Regions from separate parts of the Nocardia sp. NPDC055029 genome, predicted to be linked through region 2. Evidence: riboswitches for the same ligand, from Rfam matches in the RefSeq annotation. Region 2 holds a riboswitch; each other region holds the start of a gene.

Region 1 (3,400 bases), on a different contig from region 2:
GGCGGCGAACCCGACCAGGCCGATCAGGAAGATGCGCCTGCGGCCGAGGTAGTCGGCCATCCGCCCGCCCAGCAACAGCAGGCCGCCGAAGATCAGGGTGTAGGCGGTGAGCGCCCACTGTTTGTCGCCCTCGCTGATGCCGAGGTCTTTCTGGGCGAACGGGAGCGCGATCGTGACGACGGTGGCGTCGAGGATCACCATCAACTGTGCGGAGGCGAGGACAGCCAGCGCCCACCATCGCGTCGAATTCTGTTGTGTATCAGTTGGTTTCGCGTCTATCTCGATGCCGGTCACCACGGACTCCTAGTCACTCGAAGGCTGGCCTAATCCTGGCACCACGAGACAATTGGCGTCAAGAGCAAAATGTCTGACTGCGCCATTTGACGGGAAGGGACAGACAAATCAGGCAGGACGGTAATCTGGAGGGATGCTGGACTCGACCACTCCGATCGGCGCGGACCGGGCGACCGAACCGGCAGGCCCCACCGCGGCCGACCGCGTGCCTGCGGGCCTGCGTGAACGCAAGAAGCTCCAGACCAAGGCGGCGATCATCGAGGTCGGGCTGCGACTGTGTGAAACACAGGGCTTCGACGCGACGACGGTCGAGCAGATCGCCGCGGGCGCCGATGTCTCCCCGCGCACGGTCAACCGCTACTTCCCGCTCAAGGAAGACATCGTGCTCGCGCCGATCGACGAGTTCGGCGGCACCGTCGCCGTCGCACTCGCCGGGCAACCGCGCACCGGCAACGAACTCAAGGCGCTGTGTGACGCCTACCTGCAGGTCGTCGATACCGAGGCCGAGGCCGACGGCATCCGGTTCCTGCGCCAGTTCCAGCAGATGCAGCGGATCATGCGGACCAGCCAGGCCGTGAACGCGCGCGCCCTCGAATACGCGGAGAAGAAGAACGTCTCGGTCTGCGCGCAACTCGCCGAGCGGATGGCGACCACGCCGGACGACTTCTCGGTCCGGGTGGTGGCCGGCACCTGGCAGATGTTGTGCCACCTCTCGCTCGCCGCCATCGAGGACGAGCTGCTCGGCTCGACGCCGGAAGCCGCCGCCGGGGTGACCAAGGCCGCCATCCTGCGCGCCTACCACGAGCTTCGCCGCGTCTGCGGTGCGCACGCCGACGGCGACACGCCAGAGGTCGGCACACCGTCGGCGGAGTGATCCAGGCGACGAAACCGGGGGAAGTTTCCGCGCTGACACGATGGCCGGTTAACATGACGGCAAGGTCATGAGTACCAGCGCCAAGCCCCGGCTCGCTGGTCGGCAACCCTCCAGCTGCGGTGGGGTGCTCCGGGTGATGACCGGGCTCTCGAAGGTCGAGAGCAAGCGCGCATTGCAGGAGGCCCCCATGTGTTGTTGTCCGTCGATCCGACCCAGCTGACGCGAGACACCGGCAAACAATCCTGGAGCAATTCATGACCGACTCTGCCCTGCCCGAGAACTGGTCCTTCGAGACCAAGCAGATCCACGCGGGCCAGGCCCCCGACGCGAGCACCAACGCGCGGGCACTGCCGATCTACCAGACCACCTCCTACACCTTCCGCGACACCGACCACGCCGCCGCGCTGTTCGGTCTCGCCGAACCGGGCAACATCTACACCCGGATCATGAACCCCACCCAGGACGCGGTCGAGCAGCGCATCGCCGCGCTCGAGGGTGGCGTCGCGGCGCTGCTGCTGGCCTCCGGCCAGGCCGCCGAGACCTACGCGATCCTGAACCTGGCCAGCGCCGGTGACCACATCGTGTCGAGCCCGCACCTCTACGGCGGCACGTACAACCTGTTCCACTACTCGCTGCCCAAGCTCGGCATCGAGGTCTCCTTCGTCGAGGATCCCGACGACCTGGCGCAGTGGCAGGCCGCCATCCGGCCCAACACCAAGGCCTTCTACGGCGAGACCATCGCCAACCCGAGCAGCGCGGTGTTCGACATCCCCGGCATCGCCGAGGTGGCGCACAAGGCCGGTATCCCGCTGATCGTCGACAACACCGTCGCGACCCCGTACCTGATCCAGCCGCTGGCCAACGGCGCCGACATCGTCGTGCACTCGGCCACGAAGTACCTGGGCGGGCACGGCGCCGCGGTCGCGGGCGCGATCGTCGACGGCGGCACCTTCGACTGGACCGTGCGCGACGCCGACGGCAACGCGCGCTTCCCCGGTTTCACCGAGCCCGATCCCAGCTACCACGGCGCGGTGTTCGCCGACCTTGGCGCGCCCGCCTTCGCGCTGAAGGCCCGCGTGCAGCTGCTGCGCGATCTGGGTGCCGCGGTGTCGCCGTTCAACGCGTTCCTCATCGCCCAGGGCATCGAAACGCTGAGCCTGCGGGTCGAACGGCACGTGTCCAACGCCGAGGCCGTGGCGAAGTTCGTCGCCGAGCAGCCGGGCGTCGAGGCCGTGTACTATGCGGGGCTCGAGACCTCGCCCTGGTACGCGCGGGCCAAGCAGCTCGCACCCAAGGGCGCGGGCGCGATCGTCGCGTTCGAGCTGCGCGGCGGTGTCGACGCGGGCAAGAAGTTCGTGGACGCGTTAAGCCTGCACAGCCATGTCGCTAACATCGGTGATGTGCGTTCTCTCGTGATTCACCCGGCATCGACCACGCACTCGCAGTTGACGCCCGAAGAGCAACTGGCCTCCGGCGTCACTCCGGGGCTGGTCCGGCTCGCCGTCGGCATCGAGGGAATCGACGACATCCTGGCCGATCTGCGCGCAGGTTTCGCGGCGGCGACGACGTGACTGTGAGCACCGAATCGCCGATCGCCCGTCCCGCAACCGGTGTGGCCCTGCTGCCACCGCCGGACGGGCGACTCGGCGTGGTCGCCATCGGGGACGTGGCGCTGGAGAACGGCGCCGTGCTCCCCGATGTGCGGCTGGCGGTGCAACGCTGGGGCGAGCTCTCGCCCACGCTCGACAATGTGGTGCTCGTCGAACACGCGCTGACCGGTGACTCGCATGTCATCGCCAGCGCGGACAACGCGCAGCCCGGCTGGTGGGAGGGCATGGTCGGGCCCGGCGCGCCGATCGACACCGACGAATGGTGTGTGATCGCGACCAACGTGCTCGGCGGCTGCAAAGGCAGCACCGGCCCGTCCTCGCTCGCGCCCGACGGCACGCCGTGGGGCTCGCGCTTTCCCGATCTGACCATCCGTGACCAGGTGACCGCGGAGGCGCAGCTGCTCGAGCTGCTCGGGATCGAGCGGCTGGGCGCCGTCGTCGGCGGGTCGATGGGCGGCATGCGAGTGCTGGAGTGGGTCGTCGGGCAGCCCGAGCGGGTCGCGGCCGCGCTCGTGCTGGCCGTCGGCGCCCGCGCCACCGCCGATCAGATCGGCACCCAGACCACCCAGATGGCCGTCATCACCGCCGATCCGGATTGGCAGGGCGGGGACTATCACGGCAC
Region 2 (3,400 bases):
ACCCGCACGCCGTTGGTGGTCTTACGGCCGTCCGCGCCGGCGGGCAGGAACACTTCCGCGCGCTTGGCTCCCGCGGCCGCCCGATAGACCGTGCCGTCGGCGAACGAGCCGATATAGCTGTCACCGGAGCGGGCATCAAGCGCAATGCCCTCGGGATACACAGCGTTGCCGGGCAGCTCGAAGGCGGTGCGCAACGTGGGCGCGGAGTCGGTTCCGCACGCCGTCGCGGACAGACAGGCGACGGCCAGGGCGATGGTGGCGCTGGACCTGATCATGATGAAGCCTCTCAGTGATGTAATGCCAAACATCAAGCAATGGGCAGAAATGTAGATTAGAGTTCTAATGATCGTCAAGGGCATTACGTGATGACGGGCGGATACCATGCACGCATGACGTCCATGCCCGCCGCCGAGAGGCTCGGCACGTATATCAAGCGCGCCGAGCAGGCCCTGATCGCGGCGAAGACCGCCGCGCTGAAGCCGGCCGGGCTGACGGTCCCGCAGTACAGCGCCCTGCTGCACCTCGCGGAGAACCCCGGCATCTCCGCCGCGGCGCTGGCCAGACTGGCGGGGGTGACGCCGCCGACCATGAACACCGTCCTGACCAACCTCCAGGACCGTGGCCTGGTCGAGCGCACGCCGCACGAGTGGCACAAGAACGTGCTGGAGACCCGGCTGACCGAGGCAGGCCGGGAGGTGACCGCCGCGGGGGACGTGAACGCGGTCGCGGTGGAGCGTGACCTCGCGGCCCGGTTCACCGCCGAGGAGCTCGCGACGGTGACGGCTCTGCTCACGCGCACGGCGGAGGCTCTGGAGGAGATCAGGCAAGACCTGCCGTGACCCCGAAACGACGAGAGCCCGCCGGAAGATCCGGCGGGCTCTCGAGGTGTGTGCGGGTCAGCGCTCCGCGACAGCCTTGACCTTGCTGAGGGTTTCGTGCATGCCCGCGACCAGGTCGGCCTCGAACTTCTCCTCGCCGCCGAGGGCGACCTTGATCGTCCCGCGCAGCCACGCGGGCACGCCCTTGACGGGGTCGACGGTGCGGGTCTCGACAACGCGGGTGCCGGTAGCGGTCGGTTCGAGCTCGTAGCGCCACACCGTGCGGTTCTCGTTCATCCGGAACGCGATGGACTTGTTGGGCTCGTAGCTCACGATGCGCGAAGTGGTCGGGTACACCTTCCAGCCGACCTTGTTCAGATTGACGGTGTAGGCGCCGTCGCGGACCCCACCGACGGCGATCATCTTCAGCGTGGTCGGGCTGAGCTCGGGCATGCGGCGCAGGTCGGCCAGGATCGACCACACCTTCTCCGGCGCTGCGGCGATGTCGATGCTGGCTTCGAGATTGTTCGGCAACGGTGCCTCCGGGATGGGTGTGACGGACTGTCACGCACAGCATAGGCATCGTCGACCAGGGGATCTTCCGCCTGTGGTCGGATTTTTCGCAGCGTGGTCGCAACACTGTTCAAAAGGTTTGCGGCCGAATAATTTTCGTTCGACGGTCACGAGTTCCAGCTTCGAGCCCCGGCTTGCTGGGCGGCAACCCTCCATCGGCGGCGGGGTGCTCCGGGTGACGACCGGATGGCGGGGGAGTTCCCACCCGCCATAAGCGTCCTTCTGAAGGGTTCATCCATGTCTGTTGTCCAACTCGACTCCACCACCCGTGCCCCGGAAACGGTGGCGACCACGTTCGTCGTGGTGGCCGACCGGTTTCTCGGTATCTCCGCGGACGACCGGGTGCACACCGTGTCGGGCCTCGTCGCCCTGTTGCGTAGCGGCCGCCTGGCCGATCGGGAGTTGACGGTGCACTTGGGGCAGGGCATCACCCGGCACGATCTCGACTACCTCGACCATGTCGCGCAGACCGCGGGGGCCGGGTTGCGGGTGGTCGGGGAGATCGCCGAGCCCGCCCGCCGCCATCACGTGCACAAGTACCAGCACTCCAATGTGCTGCTGGCCGGGCTGACCAGGGAAGCCGAGAACCTCTTCCGCGCCGATCTGCGCCTCGACAGCGACAACGAACTGCTGCTCGACCATCAGACCGGCGAGCACGTGCAGGGCATCGTGGTGATCGAGGCGGTGCGCCAGCTGTTCCTGGCCGCGTTCGAACTCGAGTACGGCGTGCGCAGGCCGCAGGAGCACTTCTACATCGTGTGGAACAACGTGGACCTGCGGTTCACCTCGTTCCTGTTCCCGCTGCCCGCGACCCTGCACGCCCGGCTCACACCGGTCTCGGTGGACGACCCTGGCAAGCTGCAGTTCGTCATCGAGACCGAGGTGCGCCAATTCGGCAAGACCGTGGCCGACTCGCGCGTCGAGTTCACCGCGCTGCCCAACGAGCGCATCGCGCAGATCGAGCGGGCCAAGGCGGCCAAGGCTGTCACCGCGCACCTGGCGGAGTCGGCATGAGCGAGCGGCGAGTAGGCGCCGGCGCGGCGTTCTTCGATGTCGACGAAACGCTGATCACCGTCAAGAGCATGTTCGCGTTCCTGCGGCACTGGCTCGCCGAGAACGGTGACGACGGCGGCGAGTACGCGCGCATCACCGGCGAGATCAAGGAGCGCGCGGCGGCAGGAACCCCGCGCGAGGAGATCAACCGCCACTACTACCGGGTCTATCGCGGAGTCGAGTACGCCGCGCTCGCGGAATCGGGGAAGCGCTGGTTCGGCGCCTTCGCCGCCGACGGTTCGCCGTTCTATCTCGACACCCTGGAAGCTCTGCGCGCACATCATGATTCGGGTGTGCGCACGGTGCTGCTCTCCGGGTCGTTCGCGCCGGCGATCGCCCCGGTGGCCGGCGCGGTAGGCGCCGATCACATCATCGCCACCGAACCGGTGCTCGACGAACACGGCGTGCTGACCGGCGAGGTGCACCGCCCGATGATCGGCGAGGCCAAAGGCGAAGCGGTGGTGGCCTACCTCCGCGAACACGGCATCAGCCCCGACGACACCTGGGGTTACGGCGATCACAGCACGGACCTGCCGTTTCTGTGGATCGTCGCGCATCCCTTCCACCGCGGCGACGACCCGCACCTGCTTGCCGCCGCGACCGCGGCGTGGCGCAGGCTCGGTGACCGGGTCGGCGACGTGAACGGCATCGAACTCGCCGACGATCGAAAGGTGTTGTCCGCATGGTGAAACGGCTCTACGATCTGACGCCGACCACGCAGGGCCCGCTGTATCCGCCCAGTGAAATCGTGGACGCCGATGGCAATTTCCTCGTCGTCGGTTTCCTCAACGAAGCGGGCCCAGACGGCACGGTGACGCGTCGATGGGGACGTGCCGTCGTCGCGGCCGACACCCCACTGCCCGCGTTCGGCGAGAACCTGCCGTACCGGGTGATTCGTGAACTGCCCGAGCAGCTTTCAGCGGACGACGCGAATCTGGTTCTGCACACGCTTCCGT
Region 3 (3,400 bases), on a different contig from region 2:
CACGCAACGACGCCGCAACCGCAGCATCGTGCGCTCGATATCGTTGAACGACAAGCCTTTCGACGCGATGGCGACGGCGTCAACGGCGGCATCGGGTAGCGGTTGGCCGGCGAAGCGGCGGATCGCCTCACCGCGCTGCGTCGTCTCCGGCAGCTCGAAGCAGACGGTGACGTCGAAGCGCCGCCACACGGCCGGGTCGAGGAGCTCGGCGTGGTTGGTCGCGCCGATCACCAGACCGGCGCCCGACGGCCAGTCGTCGATCTGCTGCAGCAGCACCGTGACCAGGCGTTTGAGTTCGCCCACATCGCGGTCGTCGTCGCGGCGCTTGGCGATCGCGTCGAGTTCGTCGAGCAGCAGCACGCAGGGTCGTTGCTTGGCGTAGTCGATGGCGTGGCGCAGGTTGGTGCCGGTCTTGCCGAGCAGGCTGCTCATGATCGTGGCCAGGTCGAGCACCACCAGCGGCAACTCCAGCTGATGGGCGAGCCAGGCCGCGGCCATGGTCTTTCCGACGCCGGGCGGACCGACGAAGAGCAGGCTGCGCGCCGGGGTGAGGTCGGCGGCGGCGAGACGGTCGGCCTGCTTGCGTTCGTCGACGATCTGGGTGAGCACCCGGTAGGTCTCGGCGGGCAGGATCGGCACCTCCGCGGTGGCGCCGGGCGGCACGACCCGCAGCAGCGGCAGGCGGCTGTCGCCGTCGACGGGGATCGGCGTATCGAGTTCGGCGCGTAGCGGATTGGCCCGCGTCGGGTTCTGCCTGAGCAGTCCGATCAGGGCCTCGGCGAGCTCGGGGCAGTCGGTGCGATGCCGGCGCGCGGCGCGGCGGACGAACATCGTGACGTCCTGTTCGCGGCCTGCCATCGCCAACCGAGCAAGGTGGACGAATTCGTCTGCTAGATCGGCGTTCACGTCCGCCGGTGTGGAGCTCAGGGCGTGTGACATGGTGTTCTTCCGATCGAAGGCATGGACTGATTTCGGTTCACTCGATCGTACGGCGTCCATCGCGGGCAAAGTTCACCCCTTGTGTACCGGTTTGACATCAGAACCCACCCGCAGCGCCACGTTGATCTGCCGAGTCGTCGGCGTAGCCGTCGCCTTCGTCGGATGCTAGTTGCGTGGCGACCCGGCGTCGGCGATTCCTGTCGGTTCGGGCGTGCCGATGGTGGTGGTTGACAGCTCCCTGGATCGTCTGTCACTCTCGTCAACAGGTCACGAGTACCAGCGACAAGCCCCGGCTAGCTGGTCGGCAACCCTCCTCCGCGGTGGGGTGCTCCGGGTGACGACCAGGCCGCCGTCCGCAGTGGGCGCGGCAAGCGCGGACTCGCAGCACCCTTTTCGGGAACGAGTCCCTGAGCCGACGGGATTTCGTCATGACCGCAGTAATCGACCCCACCTGTGCCCTGGCCGCCGTGTCCGGCGCCGACCTGCAGGTTCCGCTCGTGCAGGGCGGCACAAGCACCTACGCCAACTTCGACTACGCGGCGAGCGCGCCCGCGTTGCGGCAGGTCACCGACCGGATCTCGCAGCTGCTGCCGTACTACGCCAGCGTGCACCGCGGCGCGGGCTACGCCTCGCGGATCTCCACCGAGTGCTACGAGGCCTCGCGTGGCGCCGTCGCCCGGTTCGTCGACGCGTGTGACGACCAGGTCGTCGTGTTCACCCGCAACACCACCGATTCGCTGAACCTGCTGGCAGGCTGCGTGCCCGGGGAGACCGTCGTGCTCGATATCGAGCATCACGCGAACTTCCTGCCGTGGACCGCGCACGGTCGTCGGGTCGTGCAGGCCGCCGACACCGTCGAGGAGACGATCCGGCGGGTCGTCGCCGAATTGTGCAGCAAGCCCGCCGCATTGCTCGCGGTGACCGGGGCGTCCAATGTCACCGGTGAGGTGCTGCCGCTGGAGCGGCTGGCCACCATCGCCCACCTGTGCGGCGCGCGGATTCTCGTCGACGCGGCGCAGTTGGCCCCGCATCGCCGGATTTCGCTGCGTGAGAACGGGATCGACTATCTCGCCTTCTCCGGGCACAAGCTGTACGCGCCGTTCGGCGCCGGTGTGCTGGTCGGCAGGCGGGACTGGCTCGACGCGGGCGAGCCGTACCTGGCCGGTGGTGGCGCGGTGCGCGAAGTCGGTGTGGAACAGGTCGAGTGGGCCGCGGCACCGCAGCGGCACGAGGCGGGCTCGCCGAACGTGCTCGGCGCGGCCGCCATCGCCGCCGCCTGTGACGCGCTGGCCGCCATCGATCCCACCGAACTCGTTGCCGGCGAACGCTTTTTGGCCGACCGTCTGCGCGACGGTTTGGCCGCGATTCCCGGCGTCGACATCGTCCGCATCTGGTCCGACAGCCCCGACTGCGTCGGCATCGTCGCCTTCACCGTCGCCGGCTACGCCCCCGGCCAGGTCGCCGCCTACCTCTCCGCCGAACACGCCATCGGCATCCGCGACGGCCGCTTCTGCGCCCACCCCCTCCTCACCCGCCTCGGCCTCGACGCCGCCCTCCGCGCCAGCATCGGCCTCGGCACCACCGCCACCGACGTAGACCGCCTGATCACGGCCATCGCCACCCTCACCGAATCCGGCCCGACCTGGACCTACGCCACCACCGAAGGCCTCTGGAACCCCCCCCCCGAAACCCGCCCCCTCACCGCCGATTCCCCCGCAGGCGCCGCCCCCTGCCTCATCGGCTGAACCGAGCCACCGTCGCGGCGGGCCCAACGGCCCGCCCGCTTCGGCACGCCGTCCTCGAGAATGTTTGACGCGCCGCAGAACTGGGTAACGGGCCTCTGGCCAGTCGCGATGAAGCCCCGCAGAAGTGCTCAGACACCTTAGGGGAAATAGTGACTCGACCGAATCAGCCGCCTGATCCGTGGGCTCGTCCGCCCAGGCCACAGGACAAGAAGCGCCGCTGGCCCGTGGTGGCCGGGATCGGAGTTGTCGGAGTGCTTGGTCTAGCCGCGATCGGCGGTCTTGCTGAGGACGAGTCTGCGCCCGAGGTGCGTAGCTCGGCTACCTCGACTACCCGCATCGCCGAAACATCCACAACTACAATCACTTCGACGACAACAACCCCGCCGCCTACCGCTACGACAACCACCGTCGTGCCCCTGGCGACCACCACCGTCGACATCCCGGCGGCCCCGATCGCCCCGACGACTACGGTCGAACTGCCACCTCCACCGCCGGTGGTCGCCCCTGCACCGACGACGACAGTGCCGGTACCAGCACCGCGTATCGAGGCGGTCCCCGAACCGGATGCGCCGCCCGCCCCCAGCGCCTATTACAGGAACTGCGCCGCCGCCCGCGCAGCCGGCGCAGCCCCTCTTCACCGCGGCGAACCCGGCTACCGCTCAGATCTCGACCGCGACAACGACGGCGTGGCCTGCGAATAGAGCGCCGTCCCGCTC

The links. Region 2 has a riboswitch for S-adenosylmethionine ahead of ACWF9G_RS05105 (AfsA-related hotdog domain-containing protein). Riboswitches for the same ligand answer to the same signal wherever they lie in the genome.
Region 1: it holds a riboswitch for S-adenosylmethionine, as region 2 does, so the genes downstream of both, ACWF9G_RS01480 (bifunctional o-acetylhomoserine/o-acetylserine sulfhydrylase) here and ACWF9G_RS05105 (AfsA-related hotdog domain-containing protein) in region 2, are expected to answer to the same signal.
Region 3: it holds a riboswitch for S-adenosylmethionine, as region 2 does, so the genes downstream of both, ACWF9G_RS28445 (aminotransferase class V-fold PLP-dependent enzyme) here and ACWF9G_RS05105 (AfsA-related hotdog domain-containing protein) in region 2, are expected to answer to the same signal.

Annotation. Positions count from the first base shown of each region.
Region 1 covers NZ_JBSGVQ010000001.1:383,952-387,351, reverse strand. Annotated here, with positions in the region: gene ACWF9G_RS01490 (MFS transporter) at 1-294, opposite strand, end outside; gene ACWF9G_RS01485 (TetR family transcriptional regulator) at 428-1,168, shown strand; SAM riboswitch class IV at 1,232-1,342, shown strand; gene ACWF9G_RS01480 (bifunctional o-acetylhomoserine/o-acetylserine sulfhydrylase) at 1,423-2,739, shown strand; gene metX (homoserine O-acetyltransferase MetX) at 2,736-3,400, shown strand, end outside.
Region 2 covers NZ_JBSGVQ010000004.1:70,734-74,133, forward strand. Annotated here, with positions in the region: gene ACWF9G_RS05090 (SMP-30/gluconolactonase/LRE family protein) at 1-275, opposite strand, end outside; gene ACWF9G_RS05095 (MarR family winged helix-turn-helix transcriptional regulator) at 390-839, shown strand; gene ACWF9G_RS05100 (SRPBCC family protein) at 897-1,352, opposite strand; SAM riboswitch class IV at 1,497-1,614, shown strand; gene ACWF9G_RS05105 (AfsA-related hotdog domain-containing protein) at 1,629-2,405, shown strand; gene ACWF9G_RS05110 (HAD family hydrolase) at 2,402-3,133, shown strand; gene ACWF9G_RS05115 (hypothetical protein) at 3,127-3,400, shown strand, end outside.
Region 3 covers NZ_JBSGVQ010000042.1:1,653-5,052, reverse strand. Annotated here, with positions in the region: gene ACWF9G_RS28450 (AAA family ATPase) at 1-939, opposite strand, end outside; SAM riboswitch class IV at 1,205-1,319, shown strand; gene ACWF9G_RS28445 (aminotransferase class V-fold PLP-dependent enzyme) at 1,368-2,684, shown strand; gene ACWF9G_RS28440 (excalibur calcium-binding domain-containing protein) at 2,834-3,385, shown strand.